3 regions of the Pseudomonas sp. EA_105y_Pfl2_R69 genome follow, and region 2 is predicted to be linked to each of the others. Evidence: predicted binding sites of a transcription regulator. Region 2 holds the regulator's gene; each other region holds the start of a gene.
What was found. Region 2 encodes sigma-54, which starts transcription at its own class of promoters, with help from an activator protein. Its sites were predicted from a motif close to ANTGGCATNNANNTTGCTNT; they were not measured.

Region 1: the regulator sigma-54 is predicted to act here: its motif matches at 3,585-3,604, upstream of glnA (glutamate--ammonia ligase).
Region 3: the regulator sigma-54 is predicted to act here: its motif matches at 2,408-2,427, upstream of glnK (P-II family nitrogen regulator).

Annotation. Positions count from the first base shown of each region.
Region 1 is NZ_CAXAOO010000001.1:309,842-315,335, forward strand. Features, by position in the region: gene glnL (nitrogen regulation protein NR(II)) at 1-455, opposite strand, end outside; gene AACY13_RS01345 (DUF4124 domain-containing protein) at 714-1,328, opposite strand; gene AACY13_RS01350 (DUF4124 domain-containing protein) at 1,331-1,894, opposite strand; gene glnA (glutamate--ammonia ligase) at 2,083-3,489, opposite strand; gene thiI (tRNA uracil 4-sulfurtransferase ThiI) at 3,820-5,274, shown strand; gene typA (translational GTPase TypA) at 5,436-5,494, shown strand, end outside.
Region 2 is NZ_CAXAOO010000001.1:780,284-785,777, reverse strand. Features, by position in the region: gene AACY13_RS03405 (KpsF/GutQ family sugar-phosphate isomerase) at 1-26, shown strand, start outside; gene AACY13_RS03400 (KdsC family phosphatase) at 26-565, shown strand; gene lptC (LPS export ABC transporter periplasmic protein LptC) at 574-1,143, shown strand; gene lptA (lipopolysaccharide transport periplasmic protein LptA) at 1,130-1,672, shown strand; gene lptB (LPS export ABC transporter ATP-binding protein) at 1,675-2,400, shown strand; gene AACY13_RS03380 (RNA polymerase factor sigma-54) at 2,534-4,048, shown strand; gene hpf (ribosome hibernation-promoting factor, HPF/YfiA family) at 4,242-4,550, shown strand; gene ptsN (PTS IIA-like nitrogen regulatory protein PtsN) at 4,566-5,039, shown strand; gene rapZ (RNase adapter RapZ) at 5,042-5,494, shown strand, end outside.
Region 3 is NZ_CAXAOO010000005.1:21,868-27,361, forward strand. Features, by position in the region: gene AACY13_RS14945 (gamma-glutamyl-gamma-aminobutyrate hydrolase family protein) at 1-48, shown strand, start outside; gene AACY13_RS14950 (YifB family Mg chelatase-like AAA ATPase) at 377-1,876, opposite strand; gene AACY13_RS14955 (accessory factor UbiK family protein) at 1,916-2,194, opposite strand; gene glnK (P-II family nitrogen regulator) at 2,624-2,962, shown strand; gene AACY13_RS14965 (ammonium transporter) at 3,000-4,313, shown strand; gene AACY13_RS14970 (ammonium transporter) at 4,392-5,494, shown strand, end outside.

The sequences.
Region 1 (5,494 bases), 470 kb from region 2:
CGAATGCCGCCGAGGGGGTTCTTGATCTCGTGGGCCAGGCCGCGCACCAGCAGCTTGGTGGTTTCCTGCTTGGACAGTTGCGCCTCTTCCTTGGTGATGCGCAGCAGGCGGTCGCGCGGATGCACTTCCAGCAGCAGCAGGGTCTCGCCGCGGTTGAACAGTGGGGTTACGGCATAGTCGACGGTCAGGGTCTGGCCGCTGACCGAGGTCAGCACGGCTTCGCGCTTATTGAACGGGTGGGCGTGTTCGACGGCCTGACGCAGGGCGCTCAGGGCTTCCGTCGATTCGGTAAAGAGTTCGCTGATAAATTGCCCGTGGCTGCGCTGGCCGCTGACGGCCAGGAGCATCTCCGCCGCCGGGTTCATGTACTCAAGGCGCAATTCGGCGTTAAGCAGCAGGGTAGCGGTGGTCAGGTTGTCGAGTAACAGGCGGTGCAATGCGTCGTTGATGATCATAGGTAAGGTCTGCCGACGTTTCGCTGCGGGCCGCAAAGCGGCGGCCAATGCTGCGGGAAAATGCAAGAAGCAAACCAAAGCCCCGAAAAGAAGCGTGTTTAGGCGCTATGCCTCGGCTTATGGCTGCTTTTCGGCGCAGAGGGGGCGCAGTGGGCGACCCAAAACAGGGACAGTATAGAAATAGCCTGGCTTTGCTGCACCATGCTGGTGCGCGGCTAATGTTTGGGGGCTATCGGTGTTGTGCTGTGATGGCGCAACTCAGATAAAGGGGATCAGCGGAATGTCTTTCTTTTCCGCTGGCTTGTCCTCGAGTGGGCATTCCGGGCGCACGCCGTAGTCGCCTTTCTGGCACGGATTGACCCTGCGCTTCTGGGCCAGGGAAATGCGCTGCAGGTGGAAGGGCTGGCTGGGGGTGCGTTCGATGATACGGCCCTGCTGGTCGATGATTTCCACCGCCAGTTGGTGAGTGCCGCGGTCGATATTCTCCAGGGGGAAGACCGGGCTGCGTCCGACCTGGCCCACTTCGCTGCCGTCCATCAGCAGGCGATAGCGGTGTCCGGGAAACAGCGCCGGTTCGCTGTTGACGCTGACAATCAGGTTGCCGGCATTGTCGCGTACGGTGGCATCTGGCTGCGGTACCAGAATCCTCAGTACCTGGTAGTGCTGGCTCGGTTGCGTGGCGGGGGTGCTCGGCGCTGCGGGCGGGACGAGCGCCGGCATCGAGTTGCCCGGGTTCAGCTCGATGCGCTGGGCATCGCCCGACTTGGGTTTGTCGGTAAAGACCCGATTACCCTCGGCATCTATATAGGTATAAACCTGGGCCGCGACGGGCAGGCCGAGCAGCAGCAGGCAGCAGAGCAGCAGGGTGCGCATGGTCAGGGGGTCGCCTTGGGTTTGGCCGGCGGCGGCGGTGGTGGGCGCAGGGCCGGGCTGCTGGTATTGACCCGTTGCACGGTGAAGTCGATCGGCGCGCTCTGCTGGATCGATTGCTCGCCGCTGAGTACTTCCACGGCCAGGCTGTGCTCGCCGCGGTCGACATTGGTCAGCTGCAGCATCGGCACATTGCTCGCCTGGCCATAGGGTTGGCCGTCGAGCAGCAGGCGCAGGCGATGGCCGGCGGCCAGGCGCGGTTCGATCTGGATGCTGACGCTGAAGGTGCCGTTGTTGGCGCGCATGGCTTCGTCGCTGGGCACGCCGCTAACCTGCAGCAAGCTGTAGGGCGCTGCCGGGGCTTCGTTGGAGTTACTGTCGACCGGCGGCAGGCTGGGTACCTGCATGTTTACGCTATTGGTCTGCGGCAGTTGCACGCTCTCCGTGGCCTGGCCTTCCGGCGGCTGATCGGTGAACACGGTGTTGCCCTTGGCGTCGGTGTATTTGTAGATCTGCGCGCTGGCCGGCAAGGCCAGGCCGAGTAACAGGCAGATGAGCAGAGGGCGCATGGCCGAACTCTCCTGGTGGGTGTGTGCTAAGACTTGCACCGGCTGCGCGCGCTGGCAAGGGCGCTGATGGCCGGGCGTGCGCCAGTGCAGCAAAGGCTGGGACAAAAGGTCGAGGCGGGCGGCCGGATGTGGCGACGGCAAAACGCAAAAAGGCCACCCGAAGGTGGCCTCTTGTCTTGCGTGCGGGATTAGACGCTGTAGTACAGGTCGTATTCCAGCGGGTGGACGAAGGTGCGAACCTTGATTTCTTCTTCGGACTTCAGCTCGATGTAGGCATCGATAAAGTCGTCGGAGAACACGCCGCCCTTGGTCAGGAACGCGCGGCCCTTGTCCAGCTCTTCCAGGGCTTCTTTCAGGCTGCCGCACACCTGCGGGATCAGCTTGCCTTCTTCCGGCGGCAGGTCGTACAGGTTCTTGTCGGCTGCATCGCCAGGGTGGATCTTGTTCTGGATGCCGTCCAGGCCGGCCATCAGCAGCGCGGCGAAGGCCAGGTAGGGGTTGGCAGCCGGATCCGGGAAGCGCGCCTCGATGCGGCGGGCTTTCGGGCTGGACACGTACGGAATACGGATCGAGGCGGAACGGTTGCGGGCCGAGTAGGCCAGCATGACCGGGGCTTCGAAGCCCGGGACCAGACGCTTGTAGGAGTTGGTCGACGGGTTGGTGAAGCCGTTCAGCGCCTTGCCGTGCTTGATGATGCCGCCGATGAAGTACAGGGCGGTATCGGACAGACCGGCATAGCCTTCGCCGGAGAAGGTGTTCTTGCCATCTTTGCTGATGGACATGTGTACGTGCATACCCGAGCCGTTGTCGCCGTACAGCGGCTTAGGCATAAAGGTAGCGGTCTTGCCATAGGCATCGGCCACGTTGTGTACGCAGTACTTCAGGGTCTGAACTTCGTCAGCCTTGGCTACCAGGGTGTTGAACTTCACGCCGATTTCGTTCTGGCCGGCAGTCGCCACTTCGTGGTGGTGCACTTCGATGACCAGGCCCATTTCTTCCATGGCATTACACATGGCAGTACGGATTTCGTGGTCGTGGTCGCACGGCGGAACCGGGAAGTACCCGCCTTTGACGGCTGGGCGGTGGCCCTTGTTGCCGCCTTCGATGTCGGCGTCGGTGTTCCAGGAACCCTGCTCGGAGAAGATCTTGAACATCGAGCCGGAGATGTCGGACTTGAACTTCACTTCGTCGAAGATGAAGAACTCGGGCTCCGGGCCGACGAATACGGTGTCGCCGATGCCGGTGCTTTTCAGGAATTCTTCGGCGCGCTTGGCGATCGAGCGCGGGTCGCGGTCGTAGCCCTGCATGGTGCTCGGCTCGACGATGTCGCAGACCAGGATCAGGGTCGGCTCTTCGGTGAACGGGTCGAGAACGGCGGTATCGTCGACCGGCATCAGGATCATGTCGGAGGCTTCGATGCCTTTCCAGCCATGAATGGAGGAGCCGTCGAACATTTTGCCGTGCTCGAAAAATTCGTCGTCCAGGGCGTCACGGGCCGGCATGGTCACGTGGTGCTGTTTGCCCTTGGTGTCGGTGAAGCGCAGGTCAACCCACTTCACGTCGTGTTCTTTAATCAGTTGAATCGACTTCGACATGCTGTCCTCCAGATGGCCAAGGCTCGGAATGATGAGCCCTCAATAGTACGGTGCAGCCCGGCGGGATAGTCCTCCAGGGCAACCTGCCTCACAAGGGAGCAAATTGCATGCCAGTGCACAGGAATGGGTGCATGCCCTGAAACTCAGGGCTGGCGGGGGCTGTGACTGTACGGCAGGGAAATATTTGCACCAGTATGGGGCGGCGTATTTGTTGCGCGCACTTAAATGGTGCGGCTTGTTAAGTGTTGTAGGTTTTTGATCAAAGCTTGAGCAATTTCCGCTATAATCCGCGCCCCTGTTTTTTTGGCCGCTGCGGCGCTACTCGTTTTCATGAAACTGATCGTTAAAGTCTTCCCGGAAATCACCATCAAGAGCCGGCCGGTGCGTAAGCATTTTATCCGGCAGCTGGCGAAGAATATTCGTTCGGTTTTGCGTGAGCTCGATCCGCAGGTGCTGGTCAGTGGCGTGTGGGACAACCTGGAAGTCGAAACCCAGGTCAGTGAGCCGAAGACCCTGCAGGCGATGATCGAGCGCTTGCGCTGCACCCCGGGCATCACCCATTTCCTCCAGGTCGATGAATATCCCCTGGGCGATTTCGACGATGTGCTGGAAAAATGCAAGCTGCACTTCGCCGAGCAGCTGCCGGGAAAGATCTTCGCCGTACGCTGCAAGCGCGCCGGCAAGCATGCCTTCAGCTCCATGGATATCGAGCGCTATGTGGGCAGCCAGCTGCGCCAGCAGTGCGGCGCGGCCGGGATCGACCTGAAGCAGCCGCAAGTCGAAGTGCGCATGGAAATCCGCGACCAGCGCCTGTTCGTCATTCATAACCAGCACGAAGGCCTGGGCGGTTACCCGCTGGGTTCGCTGGAGCAGACCCTGGTGCTGATGAGCGGCGGCTTCGATTCCACAGTCGCCGCTTATCAAATGATGCGTCGCGGCCTGGTCACCCACTTCTGCTTCTTCAACCTCGGTGGCCGTGCCCACGAGCTGGGCGTGATGGAAGTGGCGCATTACCTCTGGCAGAAATTCGGCAGCTCGCAGCGCGTGCTGTTTATCAGCGTGCCGTTCGAGGAAGTGCTCGGCGAGATTCTCGGCAAGGTCGACAACAGCCAGATGGGCGTGATCTTGAAGCGCATGATGCTACGCGCCTCCACACGGATGGCCGAGCAGTTGCAGATCAATGCCCTGGTTACCGGCGAGGCGATTTCCCAGGTGTCCAGTCAGACCCTGCCCAACCTCTCGGTGATCGATTCGGCCACCGACATGCTGGTGCTGCGCCCGCTGATCGCCAGCCACAAGCAGGACATCATCAACACCGCCAACCAGATCGGCACCGCCGAGTTCGCCAAGCACATGCCCGAGTACTGCGGCGTGATCTCGGTGAACCCGACCACCCGGGCGAAGAAGGACCGGATCGAACACGAGGAGCGCCAGTTCGATATGGCCGTCCTCGAGCGCGCCCTGGAGCGGGCGACCCTGCTGCCGATCGACAAGGTGATCGATGAGCTGGGCAAGGACGTCAAGGTCGAGGAAGTCAGCGAAGCCCTGGCCAGTCATGTCATCATCGACATCCGTCACCCGGATAACGCCGAAGAGCAGCCTCTCGAGCTGCCCGGTATCGAAGTGCAAACGCTGCCGTTCTATGCCCTGAACAGCCGCTTCAAAGAGCTGGATGCCAATCGCCAATACCTGCTGTATTGCGACAAAGGCGTGATGAGCCGTTTGCATGCCCACCATCTGCTCAGCGAGGGGCATGCCAATGTGCGCGTTTATCGTCCGGCATAAGACGCCCGGGTTGAATGGCGGCAGCATCCGCCATCGCCCTCCCGACCCACAGGCGGCGTAACAGCCACAGTGCTGGTACGCCGCCTGGCAGAAATCGCAATTAGTTAATATCCGCCGCCTAGACTAAGCGGCACACCGAATCCTCTGATCGAGATACACAAGTGATCGAAAATCTACGCAACATCGCCATCATTGCCCACGTTGACCATGGTAAGACCAC
Region 2 (5,494 bases):
ACCTGCTGCGCGCCGGAGTAATGTGATGACCCTAGAAACGCTCAACCCTGACCTGCTGCAACGCGCCCAAGGCGTCAAACTGGCCATTTTCGATGTCGACGGTGTGCTCACCGACGGCAAACTGTACTTCCTGGTCGACGGCAGCGAGTTCAAGACCTTCAATACCCTCGACGGCCACGGCATCAAGATGCTGATCAACTCCGGAGTGCGCACCGCCATCATCAGCGGGCGCAAGACCCCGGTGGTCGAGCGCCGTGCGCAGAACCTGGGCATCCAGCACCTGTACCAGGGCCGTGAAGACAAGCTGGTGGTGCTCGACGAGCTGCTCGGTGAACTGGGCCTGAGTTATGCGCAGGTGGCCTACCTGGGCGACGACCTGCCGGACCTGCCGGTGATCCGCCGGGTAGGCCTGGGCATGGCCGTGGCCAGCGCCGACGCCTTCGTCCGCCAGCACGCCCATGGGGTAACCCAGGCCCGCGGCGGCGAAGGGGCCGCCCGCGAGTTCTGCGAACTTATCATGCGCGCCCAGGGCAGCCTCGAAGCCGCCCAAGCCGCCTACCTATAGAGCCCATCATGTCGCGCAAACTGCTCAACATTGCCCTGCTCGCCTGCGCCGCCGCGCTTCTGGTGGCGCTCGGCTACTGGAACATCAACCCCGCAAGCTTCTCCGAGCGGGACAAACCGGGGACCGCGCAGAACACCATCGATTTCTACGCGACCACTATCCGCACCGTGCAGTACATGCCCGACGGCTCGCTGCACTACGAGGTCACCGCGGACAAGACCGAACATATCCAGAGCACCGACATCACCCTGCTCAGCAACCCCGACATGCAGCTGTACCGCGGCGACGAGCTGCCGTGGAACATCAGCAGCGAGCGCGGCGAAGTCGCCCCCGCCGGCAAGGAAGTCGAGCTGATCGACAAGGTGCGTATCGCCCGCACCGACGCCAAGGGCCGCCCGACCATTCTCACCACCAGCCGCCTGACCGTATTCCCGGATAAGGAATATGCGCAGACCGAGCAAGCCGTTAGAATCGACGCCGCCAATGGGGTGACCACGGCACAAGGAATGAAAGCGTACTTGAATGACGGCAGGATGCTCCTGCTGTCCAATGTAAGAGGTCAGCATGAGGCTCGTTAAAACCCTCCCCCTTCTTTTCGGTCTCAGCGCCGCGCTCGGAAGCATCAGCGCCTGGGCCCTGCCGTCGGATCGCGAACAGCCGATCCGGATCCAGGCCGACAGCGCCGAACTTGACGACAAGAAAGGTGTGGCCGTGTACCGCGGCACCGTGGTCATCACCCAGGGAACGCTGAAGATCACGGGCGACACCGTGACCATCACCCAGACCGCGGCGGGCGATATCGACGTGTTCACCGCCGTCGGCAAGCCCGCCTATTACGAGCAGTTGCCAGCCGCCGACAAGCAGATCGTCAAGGCCTACGGCCTGACCATCCAGTACTTCGCCGCCAACGAGCGCATCGTGCTGATCGACCAGGCCAAGGTGATCCAGGAAGGCAACACCTTCGAAGGCGAGAAGATCGTCTATGACACCCAGCGCCAGATCGTCAACGCCGGCCGCGCCACTGGCAGCAATGTCAGCGTGCCACGGCCGCGAATCGACATGGTGATCCAGCCGAAGAACAAACCAGCCGACCAGCAGGCGCAGTAACCATGGCCACATTGAAAGCCCAGCACCTGGCCAAGAGCTACAAAGGCCGCCAAGTCGTGCGCGACGTCAGCCTGAGCATCGACAGCGGGCAGATCGTCGGCCTGCTCGGCCCCAACGGCGCGGGCAAGACCACCTGCTTCTACATGATCGTCGGCTTGGTCCAGGCCGACCAGGGCCGCGTCCTGATCGACGACCTCGACGTCAGCCACCAGCCCATGCACGGCCGCGCCCGCGCCGGCATCGGCTACCTGCCGCAGGAAGCCTCGATCTTTCGCAAGCTCAGCGTGGCCGACAACATCATGGCCATCCTGGAAACCCGCAAGGACCTGGACCGCACAGAGCGGCGCAAGGAGCTGGAAAGCCTGCTGCAGGAGTTTCATATCAGCCATATCCGCGACAACCTCGGTATGAGCCTGTCCGGCGGCGAACGCCGGCGTGTGGAAATCGCCCGCGCCCTGGCGACCTCGCCCAAGTTCATCCTGCTCGACGAACCCTTTGCCGGGGTCGACCCGATCTCGGTCGGCGATATCAAACAGATCATCTACCACCTCAAGGCCAAGGGTATCGGCGTACTGATCACCGATCACAACGTACGCGAGACCCTGGACATCTGCGAAACCGCCTACATTGTCAGTGACGGCCAACTGATCGCCGAAGGCGACGCCGAAGCCATCCTGGCCAACCAGACGGTCAAAGAGGTGTACCTGGGACATGAGTTCCGCCTGTAACAGGGGCTTTTCTCACGCAAACAAGCGCCACCCCTAGGCAAACCCCTTAGAGTCAGGCATATAATTTGCTTCCTTGTGGCGCCTCCGCGCCCTGTAGTGGATTGCGCACAGACGCCGGTAAATAAGGTCTGCAATGAAACCATCGCTAGTCCTGAAGATGGGCCAGCAGCTGACGATGACACCGCAGCTGCAACAGGCCATTCGCCTACTCCAACTGTCGACCCTGGATCTGCAACAAGAGATCCAGGAGGCACTGGAATCCAATCCGATGCTCGAACGCCAGGAAGACGGCGAAGATTTCGACAACTCGGACCCCATGGCCGATGGTGCGGAGAGCGCCACTTCCAGCGAACAGCAAGAGCCCACGTTCCAGGAGCCCAGCTACCAGGAAAACACCCAGACTGTGGACAACCTGGAGGAAGGCGACTGGAACGAGCGCATTCCCAACGAGCTGCCCGTCGATACCGCCTGGGAAGACATCTACCAGACCAGCGCCAGCAGCCTGCCGAGCAGCAGCAACGACGATGACGAGTGGGACTTCACCACCCGCACCTCCAGCGGCGAGAGCCTGCAGAGCCATATGCTCTGGCAGCTCAATCTTTCGCCCATGTCCGACAAGGACCGCCTGATCGCGGTGACCCTGATCGACTGCATCAACGAGCAGGGCTATCTGGAAGAAACCCTGGAAGAAGTGGTCGAGGCCTTCGACCCGGAGCTGGACATCGAACTGGACGAAGTCGAGGCCGTGCTGCACCGCATCCAGCAGTTCGAGCCCGCCGGCATTGCCGCGCGCAACCTCGGCGAATGCCTGCTCCTGCAACTGCGCCAACTGCCGGCCAAGACCCCCTGGCTGAGCGAGGCCCAGCGCCTGGCCAGCGACTACCTCGACCTGCTCGGCAGCCGCGATTACAGCCAGCTGATGCGCCGCATGAAGCTCAAGGAAGACGAGCTGCGCCAGGTTATCGAGCTGATCCAGAGCCTCAACCCGCGCCCCGGCTCGCAGATCGAATCGAGCGAGCCGGAATACGTGGTGCCGGACGTGATCGTGCGCAAGCACAACGAACGCTGGCTGGTGGAGCTGAACCAGGAAGCCATGCCGCGCCTGCGGGTCAACGCGCAGTACGCCGGTTTTGTGAAGCGTGCCGACTCCAGTGCCGACAACACCTTTATGCGCAACCAGCTGCAGGAAGCGCGCTGGTTTATCAAGAGCCTGCAAAGCCGCAACGAAACCCTGATGAAGGTCGCCACGCAGATCGTCGAACACCAGCGCGGCTTCCTCGACTACGGCGACGAGGCGATGAAACCTCTGGTGCTGCACGATATCGCCGAGGCCGTGGGCATGCACGAGTCGACCATCTCGCGGGTCACCACACAGAAATTCATGCACACCCCGCGCGGCATTTACGAGCTGAAATACTTCTTCTCCAGCCACGTCAGTACCTCCGAGGGCGGCGAATGCTCGTCCACCGCAATCCGCGCCATCATCAAAAAACTGGTCGCCGCGGAAAATGCAAAAAAGCCGTTGAGTGACAGCAAGATCGCTGGTTTACTGGAGGCACAGGGCATTCAAGTAGCCCGCCGTACAGTCGCAAAGTACCGTGAATCCCTCGGGATAGCGCCATCCAGCGAGCGCAAGCGATTGATCTAGGGCGGCACAAGAAGGAAGACGGTTCACACTGCACAAAACAACACCCGGCCTCGCCTTTGCGCGCAAGCAGCTCTGCTGCCTATACGCGCCGGCGACAGTGCCAGACTCGTTCTGCCAGGGTCTTCCACGCCACAGTGTTCCGGCGGCAGGCCTATTGCCTGCCTCTTACACACGGCAACAAGGAGAATGCGGTATGCAAGTCAACATCAGTGGACATCAGCTGGATGTGACCGACGCCATGCGCGCCTATATCGACGAAAAACTCGGTCGACTGGAGCGCCACTTCGACAAAATCACCAATGTGCAAGTCATCATGGAGGTCGAGAAGCTCAAGCAGAAAATCGAAGCGACCCTGCACATTGCCGGCGGTGAAGTCGTCGCCAATGCGGTACACGACGACATGTACGCCGCCATCGATTTACTCACCGACAAACTCGATCGCCAACTCATCAAGCACAAGGAAAAACAGCTCGACCGTCAACAGGGCGCACTGGCCCGCTGACCTCGCCTATCTCCTATGATCCGACTTGAAACTATCCTGACCCCCGGCCGTTCCCTGGTGAACGTGCCGGGCGGCAGCAAAAAACGTGTTCTCGAACAGATTGCCAACCTGGTGGCGCGCGAGCTGCCCGACCTGGATGGCCAAGATATATTCGAAAGCCTGATCGCCCGCGAAAAACTCGGCTCGACCGGTTTCGGCAATGGCATCGCCATTCCGCACTGTCGCCTGCCCGGTTGCAACGCGCCGATCAGTGCCCTGCTGAAACTGGATGCCGCGGTGGACTTCGACGCCATCGACGGCGCGCCGGTCGATCTGCTGTTTGTCCTGCTGGTTCCCGAAGCGGCGACCGACGCCCACCTGGAACTGCTGCGACAGATCGCCAGCATGCTCGACCGCAGCGACGTGCGCGACCGCCTGCGCCAGGCTCAGAGCAGTGAGTCCCTGTACCAGGTGGTGGTGGACGTGCAAAGCCAACTCAATCGAGCCTGAGCATGCGCCTGATCATCGTCAGCGGTCGCTCCGGCTCCGGCAAAAGCACCGCCCTCGATGTACTTGAGGACAACGGTTTCTATTGCATCGACAACCTGCCGGCAGGCCTGCTCCCGGAGCTGGCCGAACGCGCCCTGCTGCATACCGAGCTGCTGCACCCGCAAGTGGCCGTGTCGATCGACGCGCGCAACCTGCCCAGCCACCTCAAGCGTTTCCCCGAGCTGCTCGACGAGGTGCGCGCACGGCATATCAAATGCGACGTGATCTACCTCGACGCCGATGAAGAGACTCTGCTCAAGCGCTTCTCCGAGACCCGCCGGCGCCACCCGCTGACCAACGAGAGCCGCTCGCTGGCCGAGGCCATTGCCGACGAAAGCCTGCTCCTGGGCCCGATCATCGATCTGGCCGACCTGAAGATCGACACCACCCACCTCAACCTCTACCAGTTGCGCGAC
Region 3 (5,494 bases), on a different contig from region 2:
GCCTTTGGCGACGCCTGCCGTGAGCAGGCCGCACGGCGCGACCAGTAAGCTTTGAGCTGACAAAAACAAGCCCCGCAAATGCGGGGCTTGTTTTTGGCTATGTACCCGGTACGTGTTGAAGGCTGTGGGCCGCAAAATGATGTCGTGGGAGTCCTGATTCGTAGGGTGGTTAGCGACGCAAACACCGCCCGAAGATCCCACCCACGATAGTGGCGCGGCGCGTAACCCACCAGCCAATGGAGCGCATGGTGCCGGCGGTGGGTTACGCCGCATGCCGAGTGACGTGATGCTTGGCAATCACTCTATGCGGCTAACCCACCCTACGAAAGCTGCTTGCAACAGGTAATTGGGACATAGCCTTCTTTATGGGGGCGCTTCAGGCACCGTTGTTGCTGGGGCGATATTGCAGGGCCTCGGCCAGGTGAGGGCGGCCGATGCGGGGCGCGCCGTCCAGATCGGCCAGGGTGCGCGCCACCTTCATCACCCGGTGTGCGGCGCGCAGGCTCAGGCCCAGGCGTTCGCAGGCGTTTTCCAGCCAGTGGCGATCCTCGCCATCCAGGCTGCAGTGTTGCTGCACGCCGGCCAGGTCCAGGTGGGCGTTGGCACAGCCCTGGCGCGCCAGTTGCTGCTGGCGTGCGCGCACCACCAGGGCGGCCAGTTCGGTGCTGCTGGGGCCGTGGTTGCTGCTGGTTTCCAGGCGGGTGGTTTCCCGGGGTACGCTCAGGTGCAGGTCGATGCGGTCGAGCAGTGGGCCGGAGAGCTTGCTGCGGTAGCGCTGGATCTGTTCGGCCGAGCAGCGACAGCGTCCGGAAGGGTCGCCCAGATGGCCGCAGGGGCAGGGGTTCATCGCCGCCACCAGTTGGAAGCGCGCCGGGAAGCGCACCTTGTCGCGGGCCCGAGCGATGACGATATGCCCGCTTTCCAGGGGTTCGCGCAAGACTTCCAGAACCTTGCGATCGAATTCCGGAAGCTCGTCCAAAAACAGGACGCCCTGATGGGCCAGGGTGATTTCCCCCGGTTGCGGCCGACTGCCGCCGCCTACCAGGGCCGGCCCGGATGCACTGTGATGGGGCGTGCGAAAAGGCCGCTGGGGCCAGGCGGTCAATGGCGTGTGGCTGGCCACCGAGTGGATGGCGGCCACTTCCAGTGCTTCCCGTTCGTCCAGCGGCGGCAACAGGCCGGGCAGGCGGCTGGCCAGCAGGGTCTTGCCGGTCCCCGGTGGGCCGCTGAACAGCAGGTTGTGCGAGCCGGCCGCGGCCACCAGCAGGGCGCGCTTGGCCGCGACCTGGCCCTGCACTTCGGCGAGGTCCGGGTAGGGCTGCAGCTGGCGCAGCAGGCCCTGGGCCTGATAGGGCGCGATGGGCGTCTGACCATTGAGGTGGGCGGCGACTTCCAGCAGATGCTCCACGGCAATCACTTCCAGCCCCGAGGCCAGGCTGGCTTCTTCGGCGTTGGCCTTGGGCACCATTAAGGTGCGCCCGGCGGCGCGGGCAGCCAGGGCGGCGGGCAGCACGCCCTGTACGGGGCGAATCGCCCCGGACAATGCCAGCTCGCCCAGGCATTCGAGCCGCTCCAGGGCGGCGGCCGGTACCTGGCCGCTGGCGGCGAGAATCCCTAAGGCAATCGCCAGGTCGAAACGCCCACCGTCCTTGGGCAGGTCGGCCGGGGCCAGATTCAGGGTGATGCGTCTAGGCGGGAACTCGAAGGCGCAGTTGAGGATGGCGCTGCGCACCCGGTCCTTGCTTTCCTTGACCGCCGTTTCCGGCAGACCGACCAGGGCCAGGGAGGGCAGGCCGTTGGCCAGATGGGCTTCGACCGTCACCGCCGGGGCTTCGACGCCGACTTGGGCGCGGCTGTGGACTATGGCCAGGGACATCGATCACTCCTTGATCGGCTGGTGCATCCGCTGTGGGCGTTACTCGTTGGTGGTGGCGGCTTCTGTGGCGTCTGCCCCGCGCGCTTCCATCTCGGCGACCTTGGCTTCCAGGGCTTCCAGGCGGGCGCGGGTACGCGCCAGGACCACCATCTGGCTGTCGAATTCGTCGCGGCTGACCAGGTCGAGCTTGCTGAAGCCGCTTTGCAGCAACAGCTTGAACTGGGTTTCGAATTCGCTGCGTGGCAGCGGGCTGTCGCCACTGAACAGGCGAGAGGCGTGTTGGCTAAGGGCGTCGAGCAGGGCTTTGGGTGGCAGCATGGCGAGATTCCGGTAACAGATGGTCGCCAGTGTAGCACGCAGTCCCGGGCGGCTTGCCTGGGCGCGGCCGGTGCACTTGGCTGGCGCGCTGCACGCTTTTCGCGCGTGCGGCGGCAGGGTGCCGCACCATTGTTGTGCGCTGGTTACCCCTAAACGTCAGGGATAATCCCCTGTTTAGTAGCTAACTGCATGAAATAAGTAGTTTTTATTGGAGTTGGCAGGCTTTCTGCTTTGTCTCTGGCGACGCATGCACCGATGCAGTTCCGGTGCGTCAGGCGGGGCGGGGAAGTGCTTCGCCGGGAGCTGTTGGTGAGTATCGGTGCCGCTGGCTTAGGGCCGCGATGCATTACAAAAGCCAGACACTGCGCTTAGACTTGAGTCGGGTTCGTAATTCCTGGGGCAAGTCCACCTTACACGGGAGAAAGTTTCATGAAGCTAGTCACTGCCATCATCAAGCCGTTCAAGCTGGACGACGTCCGTGAGTCACTGTCGGAGATCGGCGTGCAGGGCATCACTGTCACCGAAGTCAAAGGCTTCGGTCGGCAGAAAGGCCATACCGAGTTGTACCGCGGTGCCGAATACGTGGTCGATTTTTTGCCGAAGGTGAAAATCGACGTGGCCATCGCCGATGATCAGCTCGATCGTGTGATCGAGGCCATTACCAAGGCCGCCAACACCGGCAAGATCGGTGACGGCAAGATTTTCGTTGTAAACCTGGAACAGGCGATTCGCATCCGTACCGGCGAAACCGATACCGACGCGATCTAAGCGCCCTTCGAACCCCACACGCCCCAGGAGTTAAACCATGACTCTGCGAACAATCGCAGGGCTAGGAGCCCTTTTGTCTCTCGTTCCTGGCTTTGCCATGGCCGAAGAGGCAAGCCTGAGCAGCGGCGACACCGCCTGGATGCTGGTGGCCACTGTGCTGGTGCTGTTTATGACCATTCCCGGTCTGGCGCTGTTCTATGCCGGCATGGTGCGTTCCAAGAACGTGCTGTCGGTGTTGATGCAGTGCTTTGCCGTGACCGGTTTGATCAGCATCCTGTGGGTCGTTTACGGCTACAGCCTGGCATTTGACAGCACCGGCATGGAGCAGGGTGTGGTCAACCTCAACTCCTTTGTCGGCGGTTTCTCCAAAGCCTTCCTCAGTGGTTTGACCCTGGACAGCCTGGTGGCCACGGTGCCGGAATCGGTGTTTATCACCTTCCAGATGACCTTCGCCATCATCACCCCCGCCCTGATCGTCGGAGCCTTTGCCGAGCGCATGAAGTTCTCGGCCATGCTGATCTTCATGGCGCTGTGGTTCACCCTGGTCTATGCGCCCATCGCGCATATGGTCTGGGGCGGCGACGGCGCACTGATGTGGGACTGGGGCGTGCTGGACTTCGCCGGCGGCACCGTGGTGCATATCAACGCCGGTATTGCCGGGCTGGTGGCCTGTCTGGTGCTGGGCAAGCGCAAGGGCTTCCCGACTACCGCCATGCCGCCGCACAACCTCGGCTACACCCTGATCGGCGCAAGCATGCTCTGGGTTGGCTGGTTCGGTTTCAACGCCGGCTCGGCCCTGGCGGCCAACGGCAGCGCCGGCATGGCCATGCTGGTGACCCAGATCGCCACCGCTACCGCGGCGCTGAGCTGGATGTTCGCCGAGTGGATCACCCATCGCAAACCCAGTGTGCTGGGCATCGCCTCGGGTGCGGTGGCGGGCCTGGTGGCCATCACCCCGGCATCCGGTACGGCCGGTCCCATGGGGGCCCTGGCGATCGGCTTGGCCAGCGGGGTGATCTGCTTCTTCTGTGCCACCAGCCTGAAACGCAAGCTGGGCTATGACGACTCTCTGGACGTTTTCGGCGTGCATGCCGTGGGCGGTATCGTCGGGGCCATCCTCACCGGGGCGTTCGCCGCACCGGCGCTGGGGGGCTTTGGCGAAGTGGAGAACATTCCTGCGCAGTTGTGGGTGCAGTTCCAGGGGGTGGCCTTCACGGTGGTGTACACCGCGCTGGTGACCTTCGTGATCCTGAAAGTGATCGACCTAGTAATGGGCCTGCGTGTCAGCGACGAGGAAGAGACCATCGGCCTCGATCTCGCCCTGCATAACGAGCGTGGCTACAACCTGTAAGCACACGGAGCGCGTCCGGAGCCAACCCGGACGCCTTAACCGAATAGCGCTATAAAGCGCAACGGCAAGAGGTGAACCATGGACAACACAGCATTGACTGCACTGCAGTACGGTTTTGACACCTTCTACTTTTTGGTTTGCGGCGCCCTGGTGATGTGGATGGCAGCGGGTTTTGCCATGCTCGAGTCCGGGTTGGTGCGAGCCAAGAACACCACCGAGATTCTCACCAAGAACATCGCCCTGTACGCAGTGGCCAGTGTCATGTACCTGGTGATCGGCTATCACATCATGTACTCCAGCCCGGAAGGCGGCATCCTGCCAAGTCTGGGCTTCCTGATCGGCGACGAGAACAGCGTCGAGTCGGTGCTTGCCGGCGGTGACGACGCGCCCTACTACTCGGCCCGTTCCGACTTCTTCTTCCAGGTGGTGTTCGCCGCTACCTGTATGTCGATCGTCTCCGGTGCCGTGGCCGAGCGCATGAAGCTGTGGGCTTTCCTCGCCTTCGCCGTGGTCATGACCGGTTTCATTTACCCGGTACAGGGTTTCTGGAAGTGGGGCTCGGGCTTCCTCAACGAAGCCGGCTTCCTCGACTTCGCCGGTTCCGGCGTGGTGCATATGGCCGGTGCGACCGCTGCTCTGGCTGGCGTGCTGCTGCTCGGTGCACGTAAAGGCAAGTACGGGGCCAATGGCCAGGTCAACGCCATTCCGGGTGCCAACCTGCCGATGGCGGCCCTGGGTACTTTCATTCTGTGGATGGGCTGGTTCGGCTTCAACGGCGGCTCGCAGCTGAAGATGAGCACCATCGAAGACGCCAACGCCGTGGCCCAGGTGTTCGTTAACACCAACATGGCCGCTGCCGGCGGCCTGATCGCCGCGATGATCGTGGCGCGCATCCTGTTCGGCAAATCCGACCTGACCATGGCCCTCAACGGTGCCCTGGCCGGCCTGGTCGCCATCACCGCCGAACCCCTGACCCCGAGCGCCCTGCAGGCGACCCTGATCGGCGGCGTGGGTGGCGTGCTGGTGGTGTTCTCGATTCTGGGCCTGGACAAGCTGAAGATCGACGATCCGGTCGGTGCCATCTCGGTGCACGGTGTGGCCGGTGTCTGGGGCCTGCTGGCCGTCTGCCTGACCAACAGCGACTCCAGCCTGGGCGCACAGCTGCTGGGTATCGGTGCGAT